Regions from separate parts of the Nocardiopsis sp. MT53 genome, predicted to be linked through region 3. Evidence: riboswitches for the same ligand, from Rfam matches in the RefSeq annotation. Region 3 holds a riboswitch; each other region holds the start of a gene.
What was found. Region 3 has a riboswitch for thiamine pyrophosphate ahead of thiO (glycine oxidase ThiO). Riboswitches for the same ligand answer to the same signal wherever they lie in the genome.
Positions count from the first base shown of each region.

Region 1: linked by a shared signal. The riboswitch ahead of thiC (phosphomethylpyrimidine synthase ThiC) and the one ahead of thiO (glycine oxidase ThiO) in region 3 are both predicted to bind thiamine pyrophosphate.
Region 2: linked by a shared signal. The riboswitch ahead of thiD (bifunctional hydroxymethylpyrimidine kinase/phosphomethylpyrimidine kinase) and the one ahead of thiO (glycine oxidase ThiO) in region 3 are both predicted to bind thiamine pyrophosphate.
Region 4: linked by a shared signal. The riboswitch ahead of K1J57_RS03660 (ECF transporter S component) and the one ahead of thiO (glycine oxidase ThiO) in region 3 are both predicted to bind thiamine pyrophosphate.

Region 1 covers NZ_CP080599.1:3,462,984-3,468,368, reverse strand. The annotation lists gene K1J57_RS15475 (class I SAM-dependent methyltransferase) at 1-151, shown strand, start outside; gene thiC (phosphomethylpyrimidine synthase ThiC) at 575-2,260, opposite strand; TPP riboswitch at 2,254-2,365, opposite strand; gene K1J57_RS15465 (SOS response-associated peptidase) at 2,494-3,351, opposite strand; gene K1J57_RS15460 (DUF3068 domain-containing protein) at 3,362-4,390, opposite strand; gene K1J57_RS15455 (alpha-(1->3)-arabinofuranosyltransferase) at 4,387-5,385, opposite strand, start outside.
Region 2 covers NZ_CP080599.1:405,997-411,381, reverse strand. The annotation lists gene K1J57_RS01735 (glycosyltransferase family 1 protein) at 1-780, opposite strand, end outside; gene K1J57_RS01730 (DUF6457 domain-containing protein) at 1,005-1,262, shown strand; gene K1J57_RS01725 (sodium:alanine symporter family protein) at 1,482-2,903, shown strand; gene thiD (bifunctional hydroxymethylpyrimidine kinase/phosphomethylpyrimidine kinase) at 2,983-3,786, opposite strand; TPP riboswitch at 3,775-3,886, opposite strand; gene K1J57_RS01715 (DedA family protein) at 3,930-4,640, opposite strand; gene K1J57_RS01710 (acyl-CoA synthetase) at 5,066-5,385, opposite strand, start outside.
Region 3 covers NZ_CP080599.1:4,264,820-4,270,204, reverse strand. The annotation lists gene K1J57_RS19075 (ATP-binding cassette domain-containing protein) at 1-600, shown strand, start outside; gene K1J57_RS19070 (ABC transporter permease) at 597-1,361, shown strand; gene thiE (thiamine phosphate synthase) at 1,415-2,080, opposite strand; gene K1J57_RS19060 (Rv2175c family DNA-binding protein) at 2,157-2,516, opposite strand; TPP riboswitch at 2,617-2,726, shown strand; gene thiO (glycine oxidase ThiO) at 2,760-3,950, shown strand; gene thiS (sulfur carrier protein ThiS) at 3,956-4,171, shown strand; gene K1J57_RS19045 (thiazole synthase) at 4,186-4,944, shown strand.
Region 4 covers NZ_CP080599.1:864,913-870,297, reverse strand. The annotation lists gene K1J57_RS03665 (transglycosylase domain-containing protein) at 1-1,119, shown strand, start outside; TPP riboswitch at 1,277-1,382, shown strand; gene K1J57_RS03660 (ECF transporter S component) at 1,489-2,100, shown strand; gene K1J57_RS03655 (ABC transporter ATP-binding protein) at 2,103-3,656, shown strand; gene K1J57_RS03650 (energy-coupling factor transporter transmembrane protein EcfT) at 3,643-4,431, shown strand; gene K1J57_RS03645 (enoyl-CoA hydratase/isomerase family protein) at 4,494-5,282, shown strand.

The DNA.
Region 1 (5,385 bases), 800 kb from region 3:
CCGCACGGTGCTGTCGGCGTCCACGGTGGAGATGATGCTGGCCCGCGACCCGCGTTCGATGAACCGGCTGGTCGAGATGGAGCTGCGCGCCACCGAGTCCGACGACTACGTCGGCGTCCACCTCGTCGCCGCGGCCCGCAAGCCCCTCTAGCGCCCGCTCCCCGAACGCTCCCGAGCGTTCCGGCGCTCGCGCCGGATGCCGGGAGCGGTCGCGGGGCGATCTCTCACAGGAGGGTCGGCGCGGCGAGAGGCGGTCTCGCGGCCGCGACCCGGAACGACCCGCCGAACACGCCCTGGCGCCCGCTCCCCGAACGCTCCCCTGGGCCGTGGGGGCTCCGGGGGCCCGGAGGAGGCGCCCAAGGGAAGAGGCCCGGAGGAGGCGTCCACGGGAAAGCGCGGCGTGGGCCGTCCGTCGGGGCCGGCGGTCGACGAGGACCTGGACGCAGCACCGAAGGCTCCGACCCTCGAGGGCCGTCGGCGGCACGGCCGCGCCGAGCGGGGAGGGGGCCGGCGGCGGTGCCGCCGGCCCGTTCAGGGACGCCCGGTGCGCGTCCGGGCCGTCAGGGCCCCGGGGTCACCCGGACCGTTCGGTGAGGGGCAGGTACACCCGCCCGCCCTGCTCCCCGAACTCGGCGGACTTGTCGGCCATCCCCCGCTGGATGGCCTCGACCGTGTCCAGCCCGTTCTCCGCCGCGTAGCGGCGCACGTCCTGCGTGATCTTCATCGAGCAGAACTTGGGCCCGCACATGGAGCAGAAGTGCGCGGTCTTGGCCGGCTCGGCGGGCAGCGTCTCGTCGTGGTACGCCGTCGCCGTCTCCGGGTCCAGCGACAGGTGGAACTGGTCCTTCCACCGGAACTCGAACCGCGCCCTGGACAGCTCGTCGTCCCACTCCTGCGCCCGCGGGTGCCCCTTGGCCAGGTCGGCGGCGTGGGCGGCGAGCTTGTAGGTGATGACGCCGGTCTTGACGTCGTCGCGGTCCGGCAGCCCCAGGTGCTCCTTGGGGGTGACGTAGCAGAGCATCGCGGTGCCGTACCACCCGATCTGGGCGGCGCCGATCGCCGAGGTGATGTGGTCGTAGCCCGGCGCGATGTCGGTGGTCAGGGGGCCGAGGGTGTAGAACGGCGCCTCACCGCACAGCTCCTCCTCCAGCCGCACGTTCTCCGCGATCCTGTGCATGGGCACGTGCCCGGGGCCCTCGATCATCACCTGCACGTCGTGGGCGCGGGCGATGTGGGTGAGCTCGCCCAGGGTGCGCAGCTCCGCGAACTGGGCCTCGTCGTTGGCGTCGGCGATGGAGCCGGGCCGCAGCCCGTCGCCGAGCGAGAACGTGACGTCGTACTCCCGGAGGATCTCGCACAGCTCCTCGAAGTGGGTGTACAGGAAGCTCTCCCGGTGGTGGGCCAGGCACCAGGCGGCCATGATGGAGCCGCCGCGCGAGACGATGCCGGTGACCCGGCGGGCGGTGAGCGGCACGTACCGCAGCAGGACGCCCGCGTGCACGGTCATGTAGTCCACGCCCTGCTCGCACTGCTCGATCACCGTGTCGCGGTAGACCTCCCAGGACAGCCGGGCCGGGTCCCCGTCGACCTTCTCCAGCGCCTGGTAGATGGGGACGGTGCCGACCGGCACGGGCGAGTTGCGCAGGATGCGCTCGCGGGTCTCGTGGATGCGCTTGCCGGTGGACAGGTCCATGATCGTGTCGGCGCCCCAGCGGGTGGCCCACACCATCTTCTCGACCTCCTCCTCCACCGAGGAGGTGACGGCCGAGTTGCCGATGTTGGCGTTGATCTTGACCAGGAAGTTCTTACCGATGACCATCGGCTCGGACTCGGGGTGGCGGCGGTTGGCGGGGATGACCGCCCGGCCCACCGCCACCTCGGAACGGACGAACTCGGGGTCCAGGCCCTCGCGCTCGGCCACGAACCTCATCTCGGGGGTGATGGTCCCGGCCTTGGCGTGGGCGAGCTGGGTGTCGGCCCCGTTGACGGGGGTGCGGGAGCGGATCCACTCCCCGCGCAGGGCGGGCAGCCCGGCGCGGACGTCGATGTGTGCGGTGTCGTCGGTGTAGGGGCCGGAGGTGTCGTACAGGTCGAAATGGCCGCCGTCGGTGAGTCCCACCCGGCGCCCGGGGATCCGGAGGGTGAAGCCCTCGGGGGTCTCGATGTCCCGGTAGACCTTGGATGATCCCATGATGGGACCAGTGGTCACCCGGTGCTCCCCGGTGGTGGGACCGGTGTCACGGCTCTGCGAAGCCGTCATGGCATGCCTCCCTACGTCGGAATTACCCGAACAGGTTCTGCGGTCGGCGACACCGTTGAGCCGCCCTCTCAGCCCGCCATGGCGCGAGCTCCCGCGTTGCGTTATCCCGTTGTGGGGCACGGTCGGACCGTGCCCGGGCGCGCCCGCGTTCACGGGCGGCCCCGGACACTGTACACAGGGACACCCCGGTCCCGTCCAGGGGTGCAGAGAGCCCCGGAGGCGGACCCCGGGGGTCAGAAGAGGGTGTCCGGCTCCGGCCCCGACCCGGCCGCCAGCGGCGTGAGCAGGTCGGGGCGGTTGTTCTTGATGGTGTTGACGTCGGTGGACACCTCGTCCGCGACGAGCCGGTCCGCCGGGGTGTCGGCCATGATGTGCATCAGCTCGTCGGGCCCGGTGCCCGGGTCCAGCCACGCCGCCCAGTCCTGCCGGGGCACGATGACGGGCATCCGCTCGTGGATGTGCGCGAGCGCGGGGGCGGCCTCGGTGGTGATGACGGCGCAGCTCCACACCCAGCCCGCCGGGTCCTCCTCGGGGGCCTCGGGGTCGCGCCAGCGCTCGAAGATCCCGGCCATCGCCAGCGGCTCGCCGCCGCCGGGGTAGTGGACGGAGTAGGGCTTCTTGTCCGCCTTGGCCTTGCGCTTCTTGTGGTCGGGGTCGGTGGCGGGCGAGGTGCTGGCCTGGACCGTGCCGTCCCTGCCGACGAGCTGCCACTCGTAGTAGGCGTCGGCGGGCAGCAGGCAGCGGCGGCGCCGGAACGCCGTGCGGAACGCGGGCTTGTCGGCGACGGTCTCGCTGCGCGCGTTGATCATCCGGTAGCCGATGTTGCGGTCCTTGGCCCAGGAGGGGATCAGCCCCCAGCGCAGGGTGTGCAGGGAGCGCGGCCCGGGCTCGGCCTCCTCCCCGCCCTGCGGGGGCGGGCCGAGGACGGCGTACACCGGGCGGCCGGGCGAGATGTTGTAGTCCGGCTCCAGCTCCTCCAGCGGCGGCCAGGCGCGGGTGTCCACGTCCTCGCCGGGCAGGGACTCCTCCGGGAGGCCGAAGTCGAGCCGGAGCTGCTGCACGTTCCTGGACTGGGCATAACGACCGCACATGCGTCCGATCCTACGCCGACGGCACCCGCTTCCCATCCGTGACATCCGAATCCGCGGGCGCTCCCGCCCCCTCCGCGCCCCCGCGGCCGTCGCGGCCCGCGTCCCGGGAGCGGTCGCGCAGGGCGATCGCGCCCCCGGCGACCAGCAGCAGGCCGCCGGCCGGGCCCAGGGCCCAGGGCGCCCACGAGTCCAGGGAGCGCAGCAGCAGGGAGCGCACCCGGGCCTGCTCGGCGCGGCCCGCGATCTGGTTCTCCCGCAGGCCCAGTTCCGCGTAGAGCAGGTGCGCCTCGCCGGAGGCGTTCTGCGGGCGCAGCGTCTCCAGCCGCGCCTCGTGGGCGTTGACGACCGTGCCGGACACCGGCTCCACCCAGTAGGTGCGCGTGAGCTCCAGCCAGCGGCCGGCGGTGACCGTGCCCTCCGCGCCGGGGGTGAACAGCCACGCGGGGACCTCGCGGGCCGACTCGGGCACCTGGGTCGCGGGGATCTCCTGGGTGTAGCGGCGCACGGTCAGCCCGGCGACCTCGTCGGTCCCCTGGAACTCCATGACGGGCGCGGCCCGCACCTCGGCGTCGTAGAAAGGGTGGTCGGCCTCCCCCACCCCGGGGGGCCAGGAGAACACCAGCCCTGCCTGGCGGACCGCCCGGTCGCCGTTCACGTGCTCGCCGCAGCAGTTGACGGCGCGGCCGGTGTCCCGGTCGACGATGGCCCGGCGGCTCCAGTGGTCGATCATCGCGCCCTCGGCGACGGTGTCCACCGACATCTCCCAGGCCGACCAGTCCGGGCCGTGGGCCTGGGCGCTGACGGACGTGTTGCGGACGATCCGCACCCCGTCCACCCACGCCCACCGGGACGTGTCCAGGTACCCGGCGCCGTCGGCGACCATCGTCATCTCGAACCGGCCCTGGGCGGGCAGCACCGCCACCCGGTCGTACACGTACAGCGGCAGCATCGCGGCCAGGGTCAGCAGGAAGGCGCCGACCGCCGCCGGGACCGTGCCCCGGGGCAGGGCGCGCCGCCCCGCGGTGTCGTCCGCGCTCATGTGCGGGCCTCCTCGTGGTCGCTCTCCCGGCCGCCGGCCTCCGGGGCGGGGCCGGGGCCGTCACCGTTCCACGATCGGCCCCGGGGCCGGTCCGGGGACCGGCCCGGGCCCGGCGGGCCGGACGCGCCGCGGGCGCCACCCGTCCCGCGCGGGTGGGCGTCGGCCCGGGACGGGTCGGGGCGCTGCCCCAGGGCCAGGACCAGGCGGGCCAGGGCGGGCAGGCACAGCAGCTGGGCGACCCAGCCGCGCAAGGGCTGGCCCACCACGTCGGTGATGTCGTGGAACGGCATGTGGACCGCCAGGTGGGTGCCCACCGCCATCGCCAGGCCCGCCAGTCCCAGCGACACCGCCACCGGCCACGGTCCGGCCAGGCGGGGCAGGAGCCGCCCGCCCATGGACGGGCTCCCCGGCTTGGCGTGCCGGAGCCGGGCGGGCGCGCGGCGGCCCAGCCACCACATGCACAGCAGGATGGCGCCGACCAGGGCGGCGCCGACCGCCCCGGCGACCCAGACCCCGTACGCCAGGCCCAGCGGGAGCACGAACCACCGCGACGGCCAGGCCGCCCCGGCCGCGGGCAGCGCGCGCGCTCCGCGCAGGGCCCCGGCGGCCCCGGCGCGGCCGCCCGGCAGCAGGCGGCGCGGCCACAGGGCGGCGACCACCAGCAGGGCGGCCAGGACACCGCCCGCGATCAGGGCCCGGTGGTAGGCGGCGTCGGGGGTGTAGGTCAGGGTCACGGTGCCCGCGCTGCCCGCCGGCAGCAGCCAGCCCTGCTTCCACCCCTCCAGGCGGACCGGCTCCAGCACCTCCCCGCCCTCCAGGCGCGCCTGCCAGCCCTCGTTGTAGTTCTCGTTGACGACGAGGAAGGAGTCGGTGTCCACGGCCTCGACGTCGAAGCGGCGCTCCCCCGGACCCCACTCGTGCACGGTCGCGGGGGCGGTCAGGGAGACCTCGGGGCGCTCGGCCACCGACTCCCCCGAGCCCACCACTGCGGAGCG
Region 2 (5,385 bases), 3.3 Mb from region 3:
CCGCAGCCGGGGCAGCTCCGGGCCGTCCCCGACCACGACCACCTTCACACCGCGCAGCTTCAGCACGTGTTCCAGCAGGTCGACGCGCTTGTCCTTGGCCAGCCGACCGACGTAGCCGATGATCGCCTCCCCGCCGGGGGCCAGCGCCCGGCGCAGCGCCCCGTCGCGGTGCTCCGGGCGGAAGCGGTCGGTGTCCACCCCCCGCCGCCACAGGGCCAGCCGGGGGAACCCGCGCGCGGACAGGGCCTCCATCGTCGCGGAGGAGGGCACCAGCGTGCGGTCCGCGGCGGCGTGGACGCGCCGCAGTCCCGACCACAGGTGCTCGTGCCCGGGCAGCCCGTACCTCCGGGCGAAGCCCGGCAGGTCGGTCTGGAACACCGCCACCGTCGGCAGCGCCCAGCGCCGGGCCGCCTCCACCGTGGCCAGGCCCATCAGGGCCGGCGAGGCCAGGTGCACCAGGTCCGGGGAGAACGAGCGGATGGCGGTGGTCAGGGTGCGGCGGGCGGGCAGGCCCAGGGCGAAGTCGCGGTACACGGGCAGCGGCACCGAGGGCGTGCGCACCACCGGGAAGCCCGCGTAACGGGTGGGGCCGTCGTGCCCCGGGGCCAGGACCAGCGCCTGGTGGCCCCGGGCGGCCAACAGGTCGGCGACCCGGCACACGGAGTTGGTCACCCCGTTCACCTGGGGCAGGAAGGACTCGGTCACGATGGCGACGCGCAGCGGGCGCTGCTTGTCGGCGGAGGCGGGGGTCGGGTCGCGGAAGGTGTCGAGGGGGGACATGCGGGCGGCTCCCAACGCCGGGGGGACGTGTCCTCGACGCTAGAAGGCGCGGGTGAACCCGGATGGGGCGCGGAGGGAACCGGACGCGTCGCGCGGGCGTGGGCTCACCGAGCGCGCGGTGACGGACCACGGACGGTGCCCCCGCACCCGGGTTGACCGCAGATGACCCGTCGGTGGCTAAGATCGCATCACGTGATCGAATCATTGCTCTGAGGAGTGGAACGGTGACTCTCGTGGAATGGGCCGATGAGGTCCGCGTCGCACTCGGGCTTCCGGAGACCGAGGCCATGGACCGCAAGGACGTGGACCGCGTCCTCGACCTCGCCAAGGACGCCGCGCACTCCGTCGCCCGCCCGGCGGCGCCGCTCACGGCCTACCTGCTCGGCATCGCCGTGGGCCACGGGGCCGACCCCGAGGCCGCGGCGCGGATGCTGGGCGAACTCGCCCGGAGCCGGGCCGGGGACGACGGGAGCGGCACGTGACACCGCCGAGGGGCGGAGAACGAGAGGGAGCCCGCCCCGGTTCCCGGTGAGACCGGCATGTCGAAGGTGTGTGACGTGTTCGTTACGCACCACTGCGATTCTTTGCCGATGACGCGAGGCCACCACCAGTGCCGACACGTCCACGAGGGCACCCGCCCCCCGCGCGCCGACACCCGCGGTGCCCTCGGCCCCATCCACTGACCGACAGGGAGATCCCCCGTGGACCAGCTCCTTGAAATGGCCGGCCTCATCAGCGGCATCATCTGGGGACCGTTCGTCCTCATCCCGCTGCTGTTCGCCGTCGGCCTTTTCCTCACCATCCGCCTGAACCTCCTCCAGCTCCTCAAGCTCCCGCACGCCCTGTGGCTGGCGCTCGTCCGGCGCAAGGAGGACGACTCCGTAGAGGGGGACATCTCCCACTACCAGGCGCTCAGCACGGCCCTCGCGGCCACCGTCGGCGTCGGCAACATCGCCGGCGCGGCGCTCGCCATCGGCATCGGCGGCCCCGGCGCCCTCTTCTGGATGTGGGTCGTCGGGTTCCTCGGCATGGCGACCAAGTACAGCGAGGCCCTGCTGGGTGTGAAGTTCCGCCGCGCCGACGCCAAGGGCGAGCAGAGCGGCGGCCCGATGTACTACCTCAAGTACGGCATCGGCGGGGGCTTCGGCACCGTCCTGGGCGTGCTCTTCGCCGTCTTCGGCGCGATCGCCGCCTTCGGCATCGGCAACGGCAGCCAGGCCAACACCGTCGCCCAGCAGATCAACAGCGTGACCGGGGTCGACACCTGGATCATCGGCCTCGTCCTCATGGTGCTGACCGCCGCGGTCATCCTCGGCGGCATCAAGAGCATCGGCCGGGTCGCCTCCGCGCTCGTGCCGATCATGATCATCGGCTACGTCGGCATCTGCCTGGCCGTGCTCGCCGCCAACTGGGCGCAGCTCCTGCCCGCGCTCCAGCTCGTGGTCACCGACGCCTTCACCGGCACCGCGGCCGCCGGCGGCTTCGCCGGCTCCACCGTGCTGATCGCCATCCAGATGGGCTTCGCGCGCGGCATCTTCTCCAACGAGTCGGGCCTGGGCACCGGCGGCATCGCCGCCGCCGCGGCCAAGACCCGGCAGCCGGTCCGCCAGGCCATGGTCTCCATGACCCAGACCTTCATCGACACCATCATCGTGGTCACCATGACCTGCATGGTCATCATCACCACCGGTGTCTGGCAGGGCGAGAACGCCGAGGACGGCTCCCTGCTCACCAGCCAGGCGATGACGCAGGGCCTGGAGGCCATCAGCCCGTCCCTGGCCCCCGCGGGCGCGGTGGTCGTGGCGATCTCCGTCGCGGTGTTCGCCTTCACGACCCTGCTCGGCTGGTCCTACTACGGCGACCGGTGCATCGAGTTCCTGGTGGGCCGGCGCTTCGTGCTGCCCTACCGGCTCCTGTTCATCGTCGTCGTGTTCGTCGGCTCCGTGGCCAGCCTGGACTCGGTGTGGCTGTTCAGCGACATCGCCAACGGCCTGATGGCGCTGCCCAACCTGGTGGGCCTGCTGGTGCTGTCGCCGCTCGTGGTGGCGGAGACCAGGAAGTTCTTCGCCCACCCGGACTGGAAGAACCCCGACGCCCTGATGGACGACGTCGTCAAGGGCTAGCCGCCACGGCACGCCGTGGAACGGGAAAAGGGGGACCGGCCGCTCGGGCCGGTCCCCCTCTCGCGTTCCCGTGCCCGGGTCACCACCAGGCGTGGAAGTGGTGGACGGGGCCCTGGCCGCCGCCCGCGTCGATCTCGTCGGCGCGGCGCAGGGCCTCGGTCAGGTAGGCCTTGGCGTCGGCCACGGCGGAGGCCGCGTCCGGGCGCTGCGGCAGCAGCGCCGCGATGGACGACGACAGGGTGCAGCCGGTGCCGTGGGTGTTGCGGGTGTCCACGCGGGGCGCGGAGAACTCCCGGTGCTCTCCGTCCCGGGACACCAGGACGTCCACGCTCTCCCCGCCCTCCAGGTGGCCGCCCTTGAGCAGCACCCGGCGCGGGCCCAGCTCCAGCAGGCGGCGGGCCTGGGCGCGCATCCCCTCCAGGTCCGTCGCCTCGTCCTCCTCCAGCAGGTCGGCGGCCTCGGGCAGGTTGGGGGTGATCAGGTCGGCGCGGGGCAGCAGCGCGGTGCGCAGCGCCTTGGTGGCCGAGGCCTCCAGCAGCCGGTCGCCGCTCTTGGCCACCATCACCGGGTCGACCACGACGTTGGGCAGCCCGTGCCGCCCGATCGCCTCGGCGACGGCCTCGGTGATCTCGGCGGTGCCGAGCATCCCGACCTTGACCGCGTGCACGGTCGCGTCGGAGAAGAGGGTGTCCATCTGGCGGACCACGAAGTCGGCGGGGACGGGGTGGACCCCGGTGACGCCCCGGGTGGACTGCGCGGTGAGCGCGGCGATCACGCTCATCCCGAACGTCCCGTGGGCGGAGAAGGCCTTGAGGTCGGCCTGGATCCCGGCGCCCCCGCTGGGGTCGCTGCCGGCGATGGACACGATGTTGTACGCGCTCATGGGCGTTCCTTCGCTAGTGCTAACTAGGGCAGGTTCGACGGGTGTGCTCTCAGCCGGGGCGCGGCCGGTCGGCCGCGCCCCGGCACCCCGCGCCGTGCGGACCCGGGAGGGTCCTTCGGTTGAGGATGCCGCCGGTGGGGCGGTCAGGCGGTGGGCGTGTTCTGCGCCCCGCGCGCCCGGACGATCTTGAGGACCCGGACCACCACGAACCACAGCAGCAGCAGGGCGATGACGACCAGCACGATGTTGCTGATCAGGCCGCTCCACTGGACCAGGATGGGCTTGATGGCCGGGCCGAAGACGAAGCCCAGGCCGATCCAGATGGTGTTCCACACGGCCGAGCCGATGACGGTGTAGAGGGAGAACTTCAGCAGCGGCATCCGCTCGATGCCGGCCGGGACGGAGATGAAGCTGCGGACCAGGGGCACGCACCGGCCCAGCAGGACGGCCATGCCGCCGAAGCGCTCGAAGAACTTCTCGGCCTTGTGGAAGTCGCCGATCTCCAGCAGCGGGGTCTTCTCGACCAGCCACATGGTGCGTTCGCGGCCCAGCAGCGCGCCGATCGCGTAGAAGCCCCAGGCGCCGACGAGGCAGCCGATGGTGGCCCACAGGATGGCGAGCCAGACGTTCATCTGGCCGTCGTAGGCGAGGAAGCCCGCGCCGGGCAGGACGGCCTCACTGGGCATCGGGGGGAAGAAGGTCTCGATGAACAGGGCCACGCCCACACCGGGCTCGCCCAGGGTCACCATGAGGTTCAGGACCCACCCGATGAACCCCTCGTACTCGTGGACGATCTCCTCCTCGACCGACGTGTTCATGGCCAGGGCCGACATCGTCCACAGATTCGCTGGCATCCGGGTTCCTCTTCTTCTTCGTGCTTTGCGGGCGGGTCTGGGGGAGGGGAAGGACTCCGCCGGTTCTGGGGAGGGGTGCGGACCGCTCTCACGCGGCCGGCAGGGGTGCCCGGTCCGTCACGGGTCCTTCGTCTGCTCGTGCGGGCGGGGTGGGACGGTCTCCCCGCTCAGGGGCGTCCTCGGCCTGCCTTCTCCTAAGGTACAAGCGGAAACGGTCGCTGTGGGCGGCCGCGGGGACGGGGTGCGGATTCCCCCACCCCGTGCCATCGGGGGCACCGGGGGAGGGAAGGGGCGGGGCGAACAGGCGTTTTGTCATCCACTGTTCGATTTTTCGGTCGTGCAGGGACGCCGCCGCTCAGAAGCCGAAAAAGAAGGAGTCCCACAGCACAGTGCTGCGGGACCCCGCATGGCCGGTTCCGGCCCCCTCAGACGCCTCCCCGGACCACCGACGACGCCCACCGGTAGTCCTGCTTGCCGACCGCGGTGCGCCGCACCCGGTCCACGAAGTGCACGGTCCGGGGCACCTTGAACCCGGCCAGCCGCACCCGGCAGAACGCCAGCAGGCCCGGCTCGTCCGGCGCCGCGCCCGCGGCCAGCGACACCAGCGCGGTGACGCGCTGCCCCAGCAGCTCGTCCGGGGCGGGCACCACGATGGCGTCCTCCACCGACGGGTGGGCCTTGAGCGCCGCCTCGACCTCCTCGGGGTACACCTTCTCGCCCGCCGTGTTGATGACGACGCTGCCGC
Region 3 (5,385 bases):
ACCGGCCGGGAGAACCTGGTCATGGTCGCCCGGCTGCTGGGCGCGGGGCGCCGCGCCGCCCGGGACCGGGCGGCGGAACTGCTGGAGCGCTTCGACCTGGTCGGCGCGGCCGACCGGAGGGTCGCCGAGTACTCCGGCGGCATGCGGCGGCGCCTGGACCTGGCGGCGGGCCTGACCGGCTCGCCCTCGGTCGTGTTCCTGGACGAGCCCACCACCGGCATGGACACCCGCAGCAGGCGGGCCCTGTGGCGCACGGTCGGCGACCTGGCCGCCGACGGGACCACCGTCCTGCTCACCACCCAGTACCTGGAGGAGGCCGACGTGCTGGCCGACCGGATCGCCGTGCTCGACCGCGGCCGGATCGTCGCGGAGGGGACGGCCGCGGAGCTCAAGCGCCGTGTGGGCGGGGAGTGGATCGAGCTCTCCCTGGCCGACGGCGGCACCGAACGGGTCCCCGGCGACGGCACCGCCGACCGGCTGCGGCGCGTGCTCGACGAACGGCACCGGGCCGGGATCGCCGTCGCCCGCGTGGAGGTGCGCACGCCCGGCATGGACGACGTGTTCCTCGCCCTGACCGGGGACGGGGGCGGACGACCGTGAGCCTCCTGCGCGCCGAACGGGTCATGACCGGGCGCGGCCTGGTCCACTCCCTGCGCAACCCCGACGGGACCGTCACCGCGGTGGTGGCCCCGGTCGCGATCATGCTGCTGTTCGTCACCGTCTTCGGGACCGCCGTGCAGGACATGGCGGGCGGTCCCTACGTGGAGTACGTCACCCCGGGCGTGATGCTGCTGTGCGCCGGCTTCGGGGCGGCGATGACCGCGACGGCCGTGCACGCCGACCTGTCCAAGGGGGTGGTGCGGCGGCTGCGGACCATGCCGGTTCGGGCCTCGGCCGTCATCACCGGCCACGTGGCGGCGAGCGTGCTGCGCAACCTGCTGTCCACGGCGGTCGTCCTGGCGGTGGCGGTGGCCCTGGGCTTCCGTCCGCAGGCCGGTCCCCTGGAGTGGCTGGGCGCCGCCGCGCTGCTGGCCGGGTACATCACGGTGCTGACCGTGCTGGCCGCCGCCTGGGGACTGGCCTCCGGCGGCCCCGACACCGCCGCCACGTTCGCGTTCGTCGCCCTGTTCCCGCCCTACCTGTCCACGGCGTTCGTTCCGCTGGAGGGGCTGCCGGGGTTCCTGCACGGGGTGGCCGCGCACCAGCCCGTCACACCGGTGACCGAGACCCTGCGCGCGCTCACCTCGGGCACCGCGCCCGGCGACCACGCCGCCGCCGCACTGCTGTGGCTGGCGGGCCTGGGCCTGGCGGGGGCCGCGCTCACCGGGTGGCTGTTCCGGCGGGCCGCCGGGCGGCGCTGACTCCTCCGGGTACGGCGGCGGCCCCGGTCCGGTGGGATCGGGGCCGCCCGCTCTCAGCCCTGCCGGGCCGCGACGCGGTCGCGCAGGGCCGCGGCCGCGGCCGCCGGGTCCTCGGCCTCGGTGACGGCGCGCACCACCACGATCCGGCGTGCGCCGGCGTCCAGGACCCGGTCGACGTTGTCGAGGTCGATGCCGCCGATCGCGAACCAGGGGCGGTCGGTGCCCAGGGCGGCCGCCCGCTCCACCAGTCCGGTCCCGGCCGCCGGGCGGCCCGGCTTGGTGGGCGTGGCCCAGACCGGGCCCACGCAGAAGTAGTCGCTGCCCGGCTCCTCGGCACAGGCCCGGGCGGTGTCGATGTCGTTGTTGGAGCGCCCGATCAGCGGATCGGCCCCGATGACGTCGCGGGCCATGGGCACCGGCAGGTCGCGCTGCCCCAGGTGGAGCACGTCGGCGCGCACCGCGCGGGCGATGTCGGCGCGGTCGTTGACCGCGAGCAGGGCGCCGTGGCGTTCGCACGCCTCCCGCAGCACCTCCAGGGCCGCGAGCTCCTCGCGCGCCTCCAGGCCCTTGTCCCGGAGCTGGACGATGTCCACTCCCCCGGACAGCGCGGCGTCGGCGAACTCGGCGAGATCGCCGCGCTCGCGGCGGGCGTCGGTGCACAGGTACAGAAGGGATGCGTCCAGGCGCTTGCGCAGGCTGGTTCCGTGGCTGGTCCTCACGCCCACCAGCCTAGGCCCTGGCCCCGGCGGGCCCAAGGGGGCGGGCGACGCGGGCGCGCCCACCCCGGCAGGGGCGTCAGAAGGCCAGGCTCTGGGCGCGGCGGCGCACCTCGGTGCCCCGGTTCTCGCGCATCGCCTGGATCGGGGTCCCGGGCAGCGTGTCGTCCGGTGTGAAGAGCCAGCGCAGCGCCTCCTCCGTGGAGTAGCCCGCGTCGCTGAGCAGGACCAGGGTACCGGGCAGCCCCTTCACGAGGTCGTCACCGTCGACGAAGGCGGCCGGGATCGAGAGTTCGCCGCCGCGGACCACGCCCATGAGCCGGTTCTCGCGGATGAGCGTCTTGATGCGGTTCGGGCTCACGCCCAGAGGCGCGGCCGCCTCCTTGAGGGTCAGCCACTCGCCGACCAGGGTGTCGAGATTGGTATCGCTAGATGTCACCCCACCAATCTGCCACAGGCCCGGTCCCGCGGACACCACGCACGCCGCGGACACCGGCTCCGGCCCCCGGATCCGGGGGCCGTAGTATGTGGGGCGAACACAGACGTCCCGCGGGAGCCGGGTGGACCCGGCTGAGAGGGGGGCTGCCGCCCCCGACCGCACGAACCTGATCCGGATCATGCCGGCGAAGGGAGCGGAGGCAGCACCGTGCGCACCCCTGAGACCGAACGGCGCCCCGACACGATTCGTCCTACCTCTGGGGGGCCGGAGGGCGGCCACGGCGTCGTCGTGGTCGGCGGCGGCCTGGCCGGCCGCGTGACCGCCTGGCGGGCGGCACAGGACGGACACCGGGTCACCCTGGTCGAACCCGACCCCGTCACCGACCCGGCCGGCGCCCGGGCCGCGTCCACCGTCGCGGCGGGCATGCTCACGCCGGCCACCGAGGCGGTGTTCGGCGAGGAGCCCCTCATGGAGTTCGGCATCCGGTCGGCCTCCCTGTACCCGGACTTCGTCGCCGAACTGGAGGCCGCGAGCGGGCTCGGCGTCGGCTACCGCACCACCGGAACACTGCTGGTCGGCTTCGACGCCGACGACATGGCGGTCCTGGACCGCCTGCACGACCTCCAGAAGCGCCTGGGGGTGGAGACCGAGCGCCTGAGCGGTCGGGAGTGCCGGCGGCTGGAGCCGATGCTGGCCCCCGCGGTGCGCGGTGGCGTGCTCGCCCCACAGGACCACTCGGTGGACCCGCGCCTGCTGCTGCGCGCCCTGGCGGTGGCCGGGGAGCGCGCCGGGGCCGCGGAGGTCCGCGGGCGTGTCACGGCCGTGCGCTCGCCCGGCGCCGGGGGCGCCCGACTGGGCGCGGTCCTGGACGACGGCCGGGAGCTGCCCGCCGACCAGGTGGTGGTCGCCGCCGGGTGCTGGAGCGACCGGATCGACCTGCCCGAGCCCGTCGTGCCGCCGCTGCGCCCGGTCAAGGGGCAGCTGCTGCGCACGCGGGTGCCCGCCGGGGAGCCGCCCCTCGTGGAGCGGACGGTGCGCGGCCTGGTCCGGGGCTTCCCCGTCTACCTGGTGCCGCGCGCCGACGGCGAGATCGTCATCGGCGCCACCCAGGAGGAGCTGGGCTACGACACCTCCCTGACCGCGGGCGGGCTGTGGCAGGTGCTCCGGGACGCCCGCGAGCTGGTCCCCGGCGTGACCGAGCTGGAGGTCACCGAGACCTGCGTGGGCCTGCGCCCCGGCTCCCCGGACAACGAACCCCTGCTGGGCCCCACCCGGGTCCCCGGCCTGCACCTGGCCGGGGGGCACTTCCGGCACGGGGTGCTGCTGACCCCGGTCACCGGCGAGGTCATGGCCCGTGCCCTGGCCACCGGGACCCTGCCCGAGTACGCGGAGCGGTTCGCCGCCGACCGCGCAGGCGAGACGACGTGGAAGTGAGAGTTGTGGAGCTGATCGTCAACGGCGACCGCCGCGAGGCCGCCGACACCACCACGGTCGAGGAGATCGTGCGCGACCTGACCGCCGCCGACGGCGGCGCCATCCCCGGCGGCATCGCCGTCGCCGTCAACGACGAGGTGGTGCGCCGCGCCGCCTGGGCCGGGACCCGGCTGGGCGCGGGCGACCGCGTCGACGTCCTCACCGCCGTCCAGGGGGGCTGACCGTGACCGAGCACATCGACGACCCCCTGGTCATCGCCGGGGTCTCCTTCGGGTCCCGGCTCATCACCGGCACCGGCGGCGCGCCCTCGCTGGAGGTCCTGGAGGAGGCCCTGACCGTCTCCGGCACCGAGCTGACCACCGTGGCCATGCGCCGGGTCACCCCGGGCGCCCGCGGCTCGGTCTGGGACGTGCTGGAGCGCAACGGGATCCGCCCGCTGCCCAACACCGCCGGGTGCTTCACCGCGGCCGACGCGGTGCGCACCGCCCGGCTGGGCCGGGAGGCGCTGGACACCGACTGGGTGAAGCTGGAGGTCGTGGCGGACGAGCACACGCTGCTGCCCGACCCGGTGGAGCTGCTGGAGGCCGCCGAGCGGCTGGTGGACGAGGGGTTCACCGTGCTGCCCTACACCAACGACGACCCGGTGCTGGCCCGCCGGCTGGAGCAGGTCGGCTGCGCGGCGGTGATGCCGCTGGCCGCGCCGATCGGCTCGGGGCTGGGCATCCGCAACCCGCACAACCTGGAGCTGATCGTGGAGCAGGCCGGGGTCCCCGTGATCGTGGACGCCGGGATCGGCACCGCCAGCGACGCCGCCCTGGCCATGGAGCTGGGCTGCGACGCGGTGCTGCTGGCCAGCGCGGTGACCCGCGCCGAGGACCCGGTGCTCATGGCCCGGGCGATGCGCGACGCGGTCCGCGCCGGGCGCGCCGCCCGGCTGGCGGGGCGCATCCCCGTGCGGCGGCACGCCCGCGCCTCCTCCCCGGCCGCCGACTGAGCGGAACCCCGGCGCGCGGGCCCCGCCTCCGGCGGAGGCGGGGCCCGCCGGAAGAGACCTCGAACACGTGGGGACCGGGTCCCTTCCGTGATCATGCGAGCGATCCGGAACCGAATGCGCTCGGCGAGCGACGAAGATACACGGGGGACGCGGTCACCGACCGGCGGTCCGGCTCAGGCCGGAGCGCACCGCACCGACCCGGCCGCACACGGCGTCATCGCTGTTCAGAGCACTGACCGGTGGCCATCGGGAAGGCCGCCGGTGCGGCGGCACCGCGGCGTTGCCCCCATCCCCTACCGTGAAGAGGGGTGCGCACCGCCCGGAAGCGGGGCCCGGCGCACCCCAGGACGACCCAGGACCGCGCGTCCCACCCCCCGTGGAGCAGGGGCGGCGCGGCCGTGAACCGCGGGGCAGACCCGGGACGGGCTTCCGCTATCGTGT
Region 4 (5,385 bases), 3.4 Mb from region 3:
GACTCGGGGATGCAGGCGGCCGCGCAGGAGGCCATCGACTCCCGGGTGCCCCCGGGGGACACCACCAAGTTCGCCGCGCAGGTACTGGTGGAGCCCGGGACCGGCAAGGTCCGGGCGATGGCCCAGAACATGCGGTACGGGTTCGACGAGGAGGAGGTCGGGACGACCTCCATCAACCTGGCCGTCGACCATGAGGACGGCGGCTCGCACGGGTACCAGGCGGGGTCCACGTTCAAGGCGTTCACCCTGGCCGCGGCGCTCGACAAGGGGCTGAAGTACGGGACCAGCTTCGACTCGCCCAAGAGCGTCTCCGTGAGCGGGATGGCCAACTGCGAGGGCGGGACGATGTCCACGTGGAAGGTGAACAACGCGGGCGAGAGCGACGCGGGCTCGCACAACATGATCAGCGGGACCAAGGGGTCGGTGAACACCTACTTCGCCCAGCTCCAGCGGCGGGTGGGGCTGTGCGAGACCGCCGAGATGGCCGAGCGGACCGGCATCCACCGCGCCGACGGCGAGCCGCTGGGCGTGTGGAGCTCCTTCACCCTGGGCGACCAGGAGGTCTCCCCGCTCACCGTCGCCAACGCCTACGCCACCTTCGCCGCGCGGGGCGAGTACTGCGAGCCGCGCCCGGTGTCCTCCGTGACCGTCGGCCGCGAGGGCGACGAGGACTTCCGCGAGATCCGGATGCGCTCGCACTGCGAGGAGGGGGCGGTGCCGACCCACGTGGCCGACGGCGTCAACCACCTGCTCCAGCAGACCTTCAAGGGCGGCACCGCGAACGGCCTGGGCATCGGCCGCCCGGCCGCGGGCAAGACCGGCACCACCGACAGCGCGGCCTACGCCTGGTTCGCCGGGTACACGCCCAACCTGGCCTCGGCCGTGGTGGTCGGCGACATCCGGGGCGGTGAGCAGAACCCGCTCCAGGGGGTGTGGATCGGCGGCCGGTACTACGGGATCGTCTACGGCGGCACGCTGCCGGGGCCGATCTGGCAGGCCACGATGAACCGCGCCGCGGCCGACCTGCCCGCGGAGTCCTTCGCCCCGTCGCCGCCCCGCTTCGGCGACCCGTCGGCGGCCCCGCCCAAGAAGAAGGAGGAGGGCGACGAGGACGCCTGACCGCAAGGCGCGGAGGGGCCCGGGAGGGCCCTCCGGAGCAGTCCCCGGGGAGGGGACGGGGGCCGGTCCCGGTTCGGGGCCGGCCCCCGCGGCGTCCCGGGAGGTGAGACGGGACGGCGCAGGACTGGCCTTCTCCGGCATATGGCGCATAATGGTGGCGAACCGACAGGGGAGCGCGTGAGCGCTGAGAGTGCGGAGAGTCCGCAGACCCTTACACACCTGATCCGGGTAATGCCGGCGAAGGAAGTCGTGGGAACCGCCACCGGTGGCGCGTCTCGCGCGCCGGAGGTCCGCTTCCGGCGCCGCAGTGCCCCGGTGCCGCTCTTGGCCGTATCCGCCCCTCGTCACACCGACGAAGGGACACATCGAATGGGCACCGACACCACCCCCGGTGGCACCTGGGCCGACATCAGGTCGCGGGCACGCGGCTGGCGCACCGTCGACATCGTCGTCGCCGCCGTGCTGGGCGTCGCCGTCGGCGTCGTGTTCTGGCTCTGGAACATCGTCTGGTCCATCACCACCCCGCTGTTCGCGGCGTTCCCGCCCGGGCAGGCGGCCGTCTACGGCATGTGGCTGATCTCCGGCGTCCTGGGCGGGCTCATCATCCGCAGGCCCGGCGCCGCCCTGCTGACCTCGATCGCCGCCGCCTCGGTGTCGGCGGTCCTGGGAACCCAGTGGGGGGTCATGGTCCTCCTCGACGGCACCCTCCAGGGCATCCTGCCCGAGCTGGTCTTCCTGGCCTTCGGCTACCGCCGCTGGGGCATGGGCGTCGCCGTCCTGGCCGCCGCCGTCGCCGGGATCTCCCCGGCGATCCGCGACAACATCGCCTACAACGTCACCTGGCCGCTGCACTACCAGGTGATCTACGGGGTCATCGTGGTGATCAGCGCCGCGGTCATCGCCGGGGTCGGCGCGCGCCTGCTCACCACCGCCCTGGCCCGCTCCGGCGCGCTGGCCCCCTTCGCCTCGGCCAAGGGCTGACCGTGGCCGACCGAGGACGCCCGGGCGCCCGCGTCGAGCTCTCCGGCTGGGGATGGCGGCACGCGGGCCGCGACGCGTACACCCTGCGGGGCGTCGACCTGGCCGTCGGGCCCGGTGAACGGGTGCTGCTGCTCGGCGCCTCCGGCACCGGCAAGTCCACCCTGCTGCACGCCCTGGCCGGGCTCACCGGCGACGACGGCGCCATCGGCGGAGAGGAGGAGGGCCTGCTCCTGGTGGACGGGGAGCGGGCCCGCCGCGGCCGGGCCGAGGTCGGGCTGGTCGCCCAGGACCCCGAGTCGCAGATCGTCATGGCCCGGGCCGGGGACGACGTCGCCTTCGGCCCGGAGAACCTGGGCGTGCCGCCGGAGGAGATCCGCGAGCGGGTGGGCGAGGCGCTGGAGGCCGTCGGTTTCCCCTACGGTCCGCGCCACCCCACCGGTGCGCTGTCGGGCGGCGAGAAGCAGCGCCTGGTCATCGCCGGGGCGATGGCGATGCGCCCGCGCCTGCTGCTGCTCGACGAGCCCACCGCCAACCTCGACCCGGACGGGGCCGCCCTCGTGCGCGGGGTGCTCGCCCGCCTGCTGGAGCGGACCTCCGCGACGATGGTGCTGGTGGAGCACCGGGTCGCCGAGGTCGTGGACCTGGTGGACCGGGTGGTCGTGCTGGAGGCCGGGGGCGGCGTGGCCGCCGACGGCCCGCCGCGCGAGGTGTTCGCCGCCCACGGCGCCGCGCTGGCCGCGCAGGGCGTGTGGGTGCCCGGGCACGAGCCCGACCCCTCCCTGGCAGCCGCCCCCGGCGGCCCGGTGCTGCTGCGGGCCGCCGGGGTGGACGCCCGCACCCCGCCCGGGCTGGGCGTGCGCGTCCCGCCCCGGCGCACGGTCCTGGAGGACGTGGACGTCGCGGTGCGGGCCGGGACCGCCACCGCGCTGACCGGGCCCAACGGCGCCGGCAAGTCCACGCTGCTCACCCTGCTGGCCGGGCTGTCCCGGCCCCACCGCGGCGCCGTCCTCCCGCACGGCCCGCTGGCCGACGCCGACCGGCGGCCGCTGGCGCGCTGGCCGGCACGCAGGCTGGCCCGGCACGTGGGCACCGTGTTCCAGCACGCCGAGGACCAGTTCGTCACCGGCACCGTCCGGGACGAGCTGAGGTTCGCCCCGCTGCGCGCCGGGAGGGGCGAGGCGGAGACCGAGGCGTGGGTCGGCGAGCTGCTGGAGCGCCTGCGGCTGACCGCGCTGGCCGACGTGCACCCGTACACGCTGTCCGGGGGAGAGAAACGGCGGCTTTCGGTCGCCACCGCGCTGAGTTCCGGCCCTTCGCACGCCCCCGACGTGCTGGTCCTGGACGAGCCCACCTTCGGCCAGGACACCCGGACCTGGACCGAGCTGGTGGAACTGCTCGGCGGACTGCGGGCCGAGGGCCGCGCCGTCGTCATGGCCACCCACGACGAGCTGCTGCTGCGCCGCCTGGCCGACGTGCGGATCCGGGTCGCCGGCGGCCGGGCCGAGGAGACGGGCCGCGCCGACGCGGCGGAGGGGGGCACCCGTGGCCGACCGTGAGACCGCCGCGCCGGTCGCGGACGCGCTGACCTTCGACGCGCCCGGGGACGGCGGCGCCCGCACCTGGCTGACCCGGTTCAACCCCGCGGCCAAGCTGCTGGCCGCGCTGGTCCTGGGCCTGGGCCTGGTCCCGGCGGTGGACGCCGTCACCGGCGGCGTGGTGCTGCTGGGCGTGCTGGCCCTGGTGCCGTTCAGCGGCCTGGACCGGCGCACCCTGCTGGTCCTGGGCGGGCCGTTCGTCCTCATGGGCCTGTCCAGCGGCCTGGTCAACTACCTGTACGGCGAGGAGGGCCTGGAGGGGGCGGTGGGGGCGGCGGTGCGCCTGCTGGCCATCGCCCTGCCCGGGCTGCTCGCCGCCGCCGGGAGCGACCCCACCGACATGGCCGACGGCCTGGTGCAGAGGCTGAGGGTGCCCGAGCGCCCGGCCATGGGCGTGCTGGCCGCGCTGCGGCTGGTCCCGCTGCTGGCCGACCAGTGGCGCACCATCACCCTGGCCCGGCGGGCCCGCGGGCTGGAGGCGGGCCGCAACCCGGCGCGGATGGTCGCGCTGTTCTTCGGGCGGATGTTCGCGTTGCTGGTGCGGGCCATCCGCACCGGGACGCTCATGGCCACCGCCATGGACGCCCGCGCGTTCGGCACCGGACGGCGCAGCCACGCCCGGCACAGCCGCTGGCGCACCGCCGACACGCTGCTGCCGGTCGGGGCGTTGCTGCTGCTGGCGGCGGCCTACACGCTGTCCGCCCGGCTGGGCACCCTGGTACTGCTGTTCTCGTGACCCGGGTGATAGGAATCCCTGGGACCCAGACACTGACGTCGACAAGCGAAGAGGTGGAGCACGTGGCCGAGTTCGTGCGCGTGGAGACCGACCCCGAGCACCCGGCGGTCGCCGTGATCCGGCTGGACCGCCCCAAGGTGAACGCGCTCAACGCGGTACTGACCGCCGAGATCGCCGAGGCCGCCGCGCAGGTCGCCGCCGACCCGGCGGCCCGCGCGGTCGTGGTCTACGGCGGCGAGCGGTTCTTCGTGGCGGGGGCCGACATCAAGGAGATGGCCGAGCGCACCCACGCGCAGATGCTGGAGTACGCCCGCGACCTCCAGAAGGCGCTGACCGCCGTGGCGCGCATCCCCAAGCCCGTGGTCGCGGCCGTCACCGGCTACGCCCTGGGCGGCGGCCTGGAGCTGGCGCTGGCCGCCGACTTCCGGGTGGTGGGGAGCAAGGCCAAGCTGGGCGTCCCCGAGATCCAGCTCGGCGTGATCCCCGGCGCAGGCGGCACCCAGCGGCTGCCCCGGCTCATCGGCCCGGCCCGCGCCAAGGAGATGATCTTCAGCGGCCGCCACGTGGACGCCGCCGAGGCGAAGGAGATCGGCCTGGCGGACGCCGTCGTCGCCGACGAGGACGTCTACGCCGAGGCGGTGGCCTTCGTCGCCCGCTTCGCCGAGGGCCCCGCGGTGGCGCTGGCCGCCGCCAAGGAGGCCGTGGACCGCGGCATGGAGACCGACCTGGACACCGGGCTGGAGATCGAGCGCCTGCACTTCGCCGGGCTGTTCGCCACCGAGGACCAGAAGACCGGCATGCGCAGCTTCATCGAGCAGGGGCCCGGCAAGGCGGTCTTCAACGGCCGCTGACCCGCCGGGGCGCGGGGTGAGAAGGGGCACGGCGGGACCCGGCACGGGCCGCCGGTCCGCGGGGCCGGTACGGAGGACGGGGCGGGTGGGACGGGCACACACG